DNA from 3 places in the Streptomyces sp. NPDC041940 genome. Region 3 is predicted to be linked to each of the others. Evidence: riboswitches for the same ligand, from Rfam matches in the RefSeq annotation. Region 3 holds a riboswitch; each other region holds the start of a gene.
The links. A riboswitch is a leader RNA that binds a small molecule or an ion and turns the genes downstream of it on or off. The one in region 3 is predicted to bind cobalamin.

Region 1 (3,261 bases), on a different contig from region 3:
AGCCGCCGCACCACCCGGTGCCGGCCGCTGAGATGCAGGGCGAACTCGTCGAGGAAGACGCTGTCCGACCGTTCGATCGCCGCCAGAACGCCGAGCACCACGTCGGTGTCGCAGGGCAGTGAGAAGATCCCCGCCAGACAGCGCAGGGTCGCCACGATGTCCGCCGTCGAACTGGCCATCCCGACGCCTACCTGGAGTTCGGAGTGCGTGGTCCAGGTGCCCGGCGGCAGGGACAGGCCGTGATGCTCCAGGAAGAGCCGGGCCGCCGTCAGGGACTTCTCCCCGAGGGGAAACGGCCCCGCGGGCCCCGGTGTGAAGTGCACCCAGGAGTGGCGGTCCACGGGGAACGACACCACCGCGATGTCCGGATCGGGGCCCGCCCGCAGCGGCCCCTGGTACAGCTCGCCGAGCGTGCCGTGACAGACACCGGACACGACACCACCCACGTGATTCCTCCGTCCGCCGACCCAGTCCTCGAGGTCACCGTGCACAGCCCGCGCGTGACGCGCGGGCGCAGTGGCAGGCCTTCGGACTCGCGGGCCGGCGTTCGGCTCCCACTCACCGCTGCGGGACAGTCCCGGACTCCCACCGGGTTCCCCTGCGACTGCGCGCCTCAGCGTAGGGACGCCCCCAGGGGATGGAAAGGGTGCCTCCGGGGGCCCGTCGGGTCCCGGCCGTCCCTCTGGCCGGATTGCGTCTCGGTAACCCACCTCCCCTCGGTGAGACTGTGCTCGATGCTGGTGAACCCGAGGTCCGACGAGAACGGGACGAGCGTCCCGAGACCCGGCGCCGAGCGCGTGGCCCTGCGCGGCGACCTCCGCTCCGCGCTGCCCGACGCCGCAGCGGCGGTCGTGGTCACGGCGGCGGTGTTCGCGCTGCTGTGGGCCCGGATGGAGTCCGGCACCTCCGACACGGTCGCGGTCATGCCGTTCATGGACGATCCCGGCACCTACTGGATGTATCTGCTCAGCCAGGCGTTCGGCTGGTCGGGCCTGCTGTGGGCCTGGGGCACGGTCATGCTGGGGCTGCTCCTGTCGGGGCCGGGCCCCGGCCGGCTGCCGGTCTCCCGGCAGGTCCTGGAACGCTGGCACCGCACCACGAGCCTGACCACCATGGCCCTGATGTTCGCGCACGCCCTGATGTTCGCGGCGGAACTCGTGCGCTACGAGGCACAGCTGGGGTGGGCCGAGCGGCTCTGGGCCGGCTTCGCGGACACCTTCGTGCCCGGCTGGTACGACTCCGGGACCGGCCGCATCGCCATCCCGCTCGGCCAGGGCGCCCTGTACGTGGCGATCCCCCTGGGCCTGCTCTTCTACGTCCGGCACCGCATCGGCGCGAACACCTGGCGCCGCCTGCACCGGTTCGTGATCGTCGTGTACGTCCTCAGCGTCTGGCACACCCTGCTCTACGGCACCAACGTCTGGTACGGCGAGTGGCCGCGCACCGTGCTGTGGCTGCTGCAACTGCCCGTCGCCGCCCTGCTGGTGCTGCGCCTGCTGCGGCCCGCCCGGCGGTCCGAACGCCTCGCCGCGCCGGGTGCGGGCACGGGCGTGACCCGGTCGGCCTGGACGGCACGGGCGGCGGGACGCATCGCCGCCGGGGCCGTGGTCGTAGGGCTCCTCGCCGTGATCGCCTCCGGCCGGGACGGTGGCCGCGAACGCCCTGCCGAACCGCCGGCCACGCAGCCGCACGCCCACGAGACGGACTGAAGCCCCGCACCGGCCGCATGGAATGATGGCCGGCGACATGGCGACGGCGGAACGAGGAAGCCGGTGTGAATCCGGCGCGGTCCCGCCACTGTGACCGGCCTCGGCCGGGAGCCAGGAGACTCACGCGGTCGCCTCCTCGACGAACCACCGGGGCGGATCTCCCCGGAGAGAGGACAGGTGCGGCATGTCCGCAACCCCGGCCGGAGGGGTTCCGTGCCGCGTCGTCGTCTGCCGGGACTGCTGCTGCGGCACCCGCAAGGTGACCGGCGTCGACCACACGGCCCAGACCGAGCGGCTGCGCGAGGCGGCGCCCGTGCGGGTCTCCGAGTGCCTCGATGTCTGCGACCAGGCCAACGTCATCGTCGTACAGCCGTCCACGGCGGGCCGGGCCGCCGGGGCCCGGCCGGTGTGGCTCGGGCTGGTCAACGACCCGGCCGCGACCGAGGACATCGTCACCTGGGTCCGCGACGGCGGCCCCGGCGTCGCGCCCCTGCCCGACATCCTCGGCCTGTACGCCTTCAGCCCGCTCGCGAAACGGCGCGCGGGCAGTTCCTGACCAGGCCCGGCTCTCAGGACTCCTGTTCCTCCGCCGGCACGCACAGGACCGGGACGTTCGACAGGTGCAGCAGCTTGTGGGGGGTCGAGCCCAGGAGCGCCCCGCGCACCGGGCTCTCGCCCCACGTGCCCACCACGATCACCCTGGCGTCATGGCGTTCCGCGGCGTCGATCAGCGCCTGCGCGGGCCGCTCGTCGATGAGTTCGACCGTGCTGGGCACACCGGCCTCGTCGGCGACCCGGACCGCGTGACCGAGCACGGTGGTTCCGGCCTCACGGACGGCCTTCTGATGAGCGCCGTACTCCTCGCCCGTGACGCCGGGGGCCGCGGCGCCGTAGACGATCACCAGGGGCTCGCCGTACGCGGCCGCCACCTCGATCGCCACCCGCAGCGCGCGCAGGGCGCCCGGGGACTCGTCGTAGCCGAGGATCACCGACATCTTCAGGACTCCTTGCGGTCAACGAGGTCGGGGTCGACCGTGCTCGGGCGCTCCGACCAGAACGCGGGGGACATCAGTCGCCAGACGACCATGATGATCACGCCCGCGACGGCGACGCCGATGCCGATGACGAGCGGCGGGCCGAGCCCGAACCAGGCGGTGCCGGTGACGGAGTTGGCCGGATCGGCCATGTCCTGGACCGACTCCACCAGCAGCCACGCCAGCAGCCCGGCGCCGATCAGCGGGCCGAGGCCGATCAGGAGGAGATCCCGGACACTCCTGGTCAGCAGGCGCCGGTAGTAGACCGCGCAGGCGACACCGGTGAGCGCGTAGTAGAACGCGATCAGCAGGGACAGCGCCGTCAGGGAGTCGAAGAGGGCGTTCTCGCTGATGTTGTAGACGACGAGGTACCAGGCGGTGGCGATGCCCGCGACCCACCAGGTGCTCACGTCCGGGGTGCGGAACCGGGGGTTGATGTGCCCGAAGTGCTTCGGCAGGGCGTACCGGCGGGCCATGGACAGTCCGGTGCGGGACGCCGGGATGATCGTCGTCTGCGT
Region 2 (3,261 bases), on a different contig from region 3:
GACGCGCTCGTGCGGCCAGTTCTCCGGGTCGTCGCCCGGCGGGCACTGGAGGTAGTAGCGGGTCACCTCCGGGCTGCGTGGCATCTGGCCCGCGAAGCCGTTCTCGTGACAGCCGAACAGCACGCAGTCGGCCGACGGCGGGGCCTCGGCGAGCAGCGCCAGCCAGCCGATGCCGTAGTCGTGCCGCGCGAGGCGGACCCGCTCCGGCGGCAGCGAGGCCCGCGTCACTCCGCGCGCCCCGTCGCAGCCGGCCACGAAGTCGCAGTGCGCGACCCGCCGTTCACCCGTCTCCGGGCAGGTGTACGACACGGACGGCCGGTCGCTGTCGATGTCGTGCACCTCGACGTCCCGGACCCCGAAGCGGATCTCCCCGCCGCGCACGTCGGCGTACTCGCGCACCAGGTCCGTCACCAGCAACGGCTGCGGGTAGACAAAGTGGTGACTGCCCGTCATCTCGCCGTAGTGGAACGGGTACCGCTCCCCGTCGAAGCGGAACTCGCACGCGCTGTGCAGCTCCGCGCGGTCCAGCAGATTCCGGGCGAGGCCGCGCTTCTCCAGGCCCCGTACGGCCCACTCCTCGATGATCCCGGCCCGGGGCCGCTGCTCGATGAACTCCCGGGTCTCGGTCTCCAGCACCAGGCAGTCCACCGAGGCGGCCCGCAGGATGTTGCCGATCGTCAGCCCGGCGGGACCGGCGCCCACGACGACGACCGGGACATGGTGCGGGGAGCCGGAGTTCGAGGGCGGGGAGGGGTGGGTCATGCACTCATTATGGAGCGGGCGCGTCGGCCGTGACCGTCACCCCACCCGCGGGATCTCGATCGCCGGGCAGCGGTCCATCACCATCTCCAGACCCGCGGCCCGGGTCCGGTCGTACGCCGCCGCGTCGACGACCCCGAGCTGGAACCACACCGCCCCCGCGCCCTTGGCGACCGCCTCGTCCGCGACGGCTCCGGCGAGGTCGCTGTTCACGAACACGTCCACGACGTCCACGTCGAAGGGGATGTCCGACAGGCTCGCGTACCCCTGCTCGCCGTGCACGGTCTCCGCCTTGGGGTGCACGGGCACGACGCGCTTGCCGTACCGCTGGAGCACCGCGGCGACGCCGTACGCCGCGCGCTGCCGGTTCGACGACAGGCCCACCACGGCCCAGGTGTCGCCGAGCTCGGTGAGGATCCTGCGGAGCGTTGCGTCGTCGCCGTACACCGGCGGCCTCCTCGGGAGTCGCGGAAGAGCTGCTGTCCGGGCAACGACGCAGGGTGCGCTGTGATTCCCCCGGATCCTCCGTGATAGCTTGCCGAGGCCAGTCGAACCCATGTACGTGGGTCAGGGAATCCGGTGCGAATCCGGAACTGACGCGCAGCGGTGAGGGGGACGGGCGGGGCCTCGGCCACTGAACGGCTCGTATGTCGTACGGGAAGGCGCCCCGCACCGGGTGAACCCGAGTCCGAAGACCTGCTGGCGGCCCCCGCGGCCGGCCGGCGGTGGGGGAGCACCGTACGACCGGGCTCCGCGATCGGGCCCTCGACGTCTGAGGACTGGTTTCCTTGCCCCTCGCCCGACCCGCCCGTGCCGCCGTCCTGCTCGCGGCCTGCTCCCTGCTCATGACCGGCTGCGCAGGCTCCGAGGCTCCCAAGGCCAAGGCGTCCGCCGCTCTCGACAACTGCGGCCGGAAGGTCCGAGTCGACAAGGCGCCCAAGCACGCCGTCTCCCTCAACCAGGGCACCACCGAGATCCTGCTCTCCCTCGGCCTCGCCGACCGAATAGCGGGCACGGCCACCTGGACCGACCCCGTGATGAAGGGGCTGGAGAAGGCCAACGCGAAGGTGCCGCGCATCGCCGAGAACAACCCGTCCTTCGAACGGGTCCTGGACTCCGAGCCCGATTTCGTCGCCGCGTCCTTCGTCTCCACCCTCGGCAAGGGCGGCGTCGCCACCCGGGACCAGTTCGAGAAGCTCGGCGTGCCCACGTACGTCTCCCCGTCCGACTGCGCAGGCAAGGACAACTCGGGCGGCGGCGACGGCAAGCGCGACAAGGCGCTGGGCATCGACGCCGTCTACGGCGAGGTGCGGGACCTCGCGACCGTGTTCGGAGTGAAGGACCGCGGCGACAAGCTCGTGGCCTCCCTCCAGCAGCGGATGAAGAAGGCCACCCAGGGCGTCGACGCCTCCGACGTCTCCCTTCTGTACTGGTTCGCCAACTCCGAGTCGCCCTACATGGCCGGCTGCTGCGGAGCGCCCGGCATCATGACCCGCGCCCTCGGCGCCGAGAACGCCTTCGACGACACGCACGAGGAATGGCCGCAGGTCAACTGGGAGACGGTCGCCGACCGCAACCCCGACGTCCTCGTCATCGGCGATCTGACCCGCAACTCGGAGACCGCCGAGTCGGCGAAGCGGAAGATCGCCTTCCTTGAGTCCAACCCGGCCACCAAGAACATGGACGCCGTCAAGAACAAGCGCTACGTGCTGCTCAGCGGACAGGCCATGAACCCGACCATCCGCACCGTCGAGGGCGTGGAGAAGGTCGCGGCCGGACTGCGTGAGTTCGGGCTCGTGAAGTGACCGTCCGCGGACCGGCGCTCGGTGTCGCGGGCGCCTTGCTGCTGGTGGTCTCCGTGGCCCTGGCGATCACCATCGGACCGGCCGACATCCGGGTCGGGGACGTGTGGTCCGTCGTCGCCTCGCATGTCGGGCTCGGCAGCTCCGACCTGACGCCGATCCGGGACGGGATCGTCTGGCAGCTGCGGCTGCCGCGCACCCTGCTCGCGGCCGTGTGCGGGGCCGGCCTCGCCGTGTGCGGGGCGGTGATGCAGTCGCTGCTGCGCAACCCGCTGGCCGATCCGTTCGTGCTCGGGGTGTCCTCGGGCGCCTCCACCGGCGCGGTCGTCATCGTCGTGCTGGGCGTGGGCGGCGGTGTCGTCTCGGTGTCCGCGGGCGCGTTCCTCGGCGCCCTGGTCTCCTTCGCGCTGGTCCTGCTGCTCAGCCACACCCTCGGCGACACCACCGACCGGGTCGTCCTCGCGGGCGTCGCCGCCATGCAGCTCTTCTCCGCACTCACCTCCTTCGTCGTGCTGACCGCCGCCGACGCCGAGACGACCAAGGGCGTGCTGTTCTGGCTCCTGGGCTCGCTCGGCGGGGCCGGCTGGACCGACGTGTGGCTGTGCTTCGCCGTCCTGGCCGTGGCGCTGGTGGTGTGCCTGTCGTACGCCCGTACCCTCGACGCCTTCGCCTTCGGGCAGGACGCGGCGGCCGCGCTCGG
Region 3 (3,261 bases):
CCAGTATCCTGGGTCGGCTGCGACGTTCCCCACCAACCCCCGCCTCAAAACGGGGAGTTCGGCATGCGGCGACGTACCTTCCCCCACGCATGAGACGAGGACGAGTGCTGCTAGCGGGCCGCTACCGGCTGGATGTTGAGATCGGACGCGGTGGAATGGGAGAGGTCTGGCGCGCGTACGACGAGACGCTCGCCAGAGCGGTGGCCGTCAAGCTGCTGCTGCCCCAGGACACCGACGTCACGGCGGCCTCCCGGTTCCGTCTGGAGGCCCAGACCGCCGGGCGTCTCAACCACCCCCATCTCGTCGGTGTCCTGGACTTCGGCGAGTACGACAACCGGCTGTACCTGGTGATGGAACTGGTCGAGGGCGACAGCCTCGCCGGGGTGCTGGCCGCCTCCGGCGCGCTGCCCGCCGAGCGGGTGGCCGATCTCGCCGCGCAGGCCGCCGCCGGGCTCGCCGCCGCGCACGCGCAGGGCATCGTCCACCGTGACATCAAGCCCGCCAACCTCCTGCTGGACGCCCACGGCACCCTGAAGATCGGCGACTTCGGCATCGCGCGCTTCCTCGACGACCCCGGCGCCGCGCTCACCGCCACCGGCCAGATCGTCGGCACCGGCCTCTACCTCGCGCCCGAACGTGCCCTGGGCCAGCCCGCCGGGCCCGCCTCCGACATGTACTCCCTGGGGTGCCTGCTCTACCAACTCCTCAGCGGACGGCCGCCGTTCCAGGCAGACACCGCCGTCGCGCTCCTGCACCAGCATCTCGATTCCGTGCCCGTACCGCCCCGCGAGCTCGGTGTCGCCGGACTCCCGCCGGCCTTCGAGAACTACCTGCTCGGCCTGCTCGCCAAGCAGCCCGAGGACCGGCCCACCGCCCAGGGGACCGCCGAGTGGTTCGCCGGCGGCGCCTGGCGGGGACTGCCCGAGCCGCTGCCGGAGGCAGCGCCCCCGGTGACGTCCGTCACGCCGAGGCCGTATCCGGCCGCCGAGACCCGCAACCCGGCCACGTACGCGCTGCCCGGTGCCCCGGGGCTGCGCACCGGCCGCACGCCCCAGGCCGGCCGTGCGCGCCGCGCCGCACCCCGAGCCGCCCCCGACAACCGGCGCAGAGCGGCCGCGACCGTGGCCGCGGCGGCGCTCTTCGCCGCGGCGATGCTCGCCGGCATGATGTGGTTCTCGCCCGACAACACCGCGACGGAGGGCACGGAACCCGACGCGTCCCCCTCCGCGAGCAGCCCCGCCGCCACGCCGTCCGCGGACTCCGCGTCGCCGCTCTCCTCCGCTCCGGCGGCGGACCCGGCTCCGGACGCCACCGTGCCGGCCGCCGGCACAGTGGCCGATATCACCCCGTCCACCAGCGCACCCGCTCCCCCGACCCCGGTCGACACGACGCCCAGCCCCGCGACTCCGGCCCAGGAGACGGCCGGCCCACCGCGAAAGGCGGACAAACCCCAGCAGGAGAAGCCCCGTCGGACCTGGGAAGACGGGGACGACGATGACGACGGTGGCGACGACTGAGCGGTCCTGCGCCGGTGTGCGAGCGGACGCCCCCTCGCGCGCCCCCTCGGGTGGCTTGTCATCGTCCTTATCTCGGCATTACTGTCACCACGCCTTGGTGAACGGGAAAGCCGGTGTGATGCCGGTGCGGCCCTCGCCACTGTGAATCGGGAAGTCCGGCTCCAGCCCTCACGGGCAGCCACTGGGTCCTTGTGACCCGGGAAGGCGGAGTACGGGCGGTGGTACCCGTAAGCCAGGAGACCGGCCAGGGCGCGTCAACCATCCACGAGGTGCTGGAGAGGGTCTGCTGAACCATGCACATAGCCGAGGGTTTTCTCCCGCCCGCACACGCGGTCGCCTGGGGCGTCGCGTCGGCGCCGTTCGTCGTCCACGGGGTCCGGTCGCTCACCCGTGAGGTGCGCGAGCACCCCGAGAGCACCCTGCTCCTCGGTGCCTCCGGTGCCTTCACGTTCGTTCTGTCCGCCCTGAAACTGCCGTCGGTCACCGGCAGTTGCTCCCACCCCACCGGAACGGGTCTGGGAGCCATCCTTTTCCGGCCACCCATCATGGCGGTGCTGGGCACCATCACCCTGCTCTTCCAGGCGCTGCTGCTCGCCCACGGCGGTCTGACCACGCTCGGCGCCAACGTCTTCTCCATGGCGATCGTCGGCCCCTGGGTCGGATACGCCGTGTACAAGCTGCTGCGGCGGTACGACGTGCCGCTGATGGTCGCGGTCTTCTTCGGGGCGTTCTTCGCCGACCTGTCGACGTACTGCGTCACCAGCGTGCAGCTGGCGCTCGCCTTCCCCGACCCGGGCAGCGGGTTCGTGGGCGCGCTCGGCAAGTTCGGCACCATCTTCGCCGTCACCCAGATCCCGCTCGCGGTGAGCGAGGGCCTGCTGACCGTGCTCGTGATGCGGCTGCTGGTGCAGTCCAGCAAGGGCGAACTGACCCGGCTGGGCGTGCTCCTCGCCAAGAAGCAGTCCGTGACCGAGACCGAGGTGGCGGCCCGATGAAGAAGAACACGAAGATCAACCTCCTGCTGCTGCTCGCCGTGGCCGCGCTCGCCGTACTGCCGCTCGCGCTCGGCCTCGGCGACCACAAGGAGGAGCCGTTCGCGGGCGCCGACGCCCAGGCGGAGACGGCGATCACCGAGATCGACCCGGACTACGAGCCCTGGTTCTCGCCGCTGTACGAGCCGCCGTCGGGTGAGATCGAGTCGGCGCTGTTCGCCCTGCAGGCGGCGCTCGGAGCCGGTGTCCTCGCCTACTACTTCGGTCTGCGCCGGGGCCGGCGCCAGGGTGAGCAGCAGGCGCGGGAGCGGGACGCCGAGGAGCCGGCGGCCGAAAGGGCCTGAGCCGCGTGCTGCCGATCGACGCGGCGGCGCACAGCAGTCGCTGGCGCCGCCGCCATCCCGTGGACAAGGCCGTGCTCGGTCTGGGACTCACCGTGCTGGCCATCTCGCTGCCGCCCTGGCCGGGCGCGGCCCTGGTGCTGGTGACGGCCGTGTCCCTGCTGCTGGGGCCGGCCGGTGTGCCCGGCCGGCGGCTGTGGCGGGCCTACCGGGTGCCGCTGGGCTTCTGCGTGACCGGCGCTCTCACGCTGCTCGTCCAGGTGGGCGGGCCGGAGGGCTTCGTCTCCCTCGCGGACGACGGGCCGCTGCGGGCCGGGGAGTTGCTGCTGCGCACCTCGGCGGCCTCCCTGGGGGTGCTGCTGTTCGCCTTCACCACGCCCATGTCCGACCTGCTGCCGCGCCTGGTCCGGG

Region 1: another riboswitch for cobalamin. It lies ahead of ACZ6I3_RS15920 ((2Fe-2S) ferredoxin domain-containing protein); the one in region 3 lies ahead of ACZ6I3_RS13395 (energy-coupling factor ABC transporter permease).
Region 2: another riboswitch for cobalamin. It lies ahead of ACZ6I3_RS07615 (ABC transporter substrate-binding protein); the one in region 3 lies ahead of ACZ6I3_RS13395 (energy-coupling factor ABC transporter permease).

What each region holds. Positions count from the first base shown of each region.
Region 1 covers NZ_JBVJBP010000008.1:25,985-29,245, reverse strand. The annotation lists gene ACZ6I3_RS15930 (GHMP family kinase ATP-binding protein) at 1-446, opposite strand, end outside; cobalamin riboswitch at 520-626, opposite strand; gene ACZ6I3_RS15925 (ferric reductase-like transmembrane domain-containing protein) at 735-1,709, shown strand; cobalamin riboswitch at 1,725-1,847, shown strand; gene ACZ6I3_RS15920 ((2Fe-2S) ferredoxin domain-containing protein) at 1,894-2,265, shown strand; gene ACZ6I3_RS15915 (universal stress protein) at 2,279-2,704, opposite strand; gene ACZ6I3_RS15910 (APC family permease) at 2,707-3,261, opposite strand, start outside.
Region 2 covers NZ_JBVJBP010000003.1:74,455-77,715, forward strand. The annotation lists gene ACZ6I3_RS07605 (4-hydroxybenzoate 3-monooxygenase) at 1-762, opposite strand, end outside; gene ACZ6I3_RS07610 (CoA-binding protein) at 799-1,206, opposite strand; cobalamin riboswitch at 1,288-1,477, shown strand; gene ACZ6I3_RS07615 (ABC transporter substrate-binding protein) at 1,605-2,564, shown strand; gene ACZ6I3_RS07620 (FecCD family ABC transporter permease) at 2,561-3,261, shown strand, end outside.
Region 3 covers NZ_JBVJBP010000006.1:181,240-184,500, forward strand. The annotation lists gene ACZ6I3_RS13390 (serine/threonine-protein kinase) at 90-1,517, shown strand; cobalamin riboswitch at 1,596-1,780, shown strand; gene ACZ6I3_RS13395 (energy-coupling factor ABC transporter permease) at 1,811-2,512, shown strand; gene ACZ6I3_RS13400 (energy-coupling factor ABC transporter substrate-binding protein) at 2,509-2,853, shown strand; gene cbiQ (cobalt ECF transporter T component CbiQ) at 2,859-3,261, shown strand, end outside.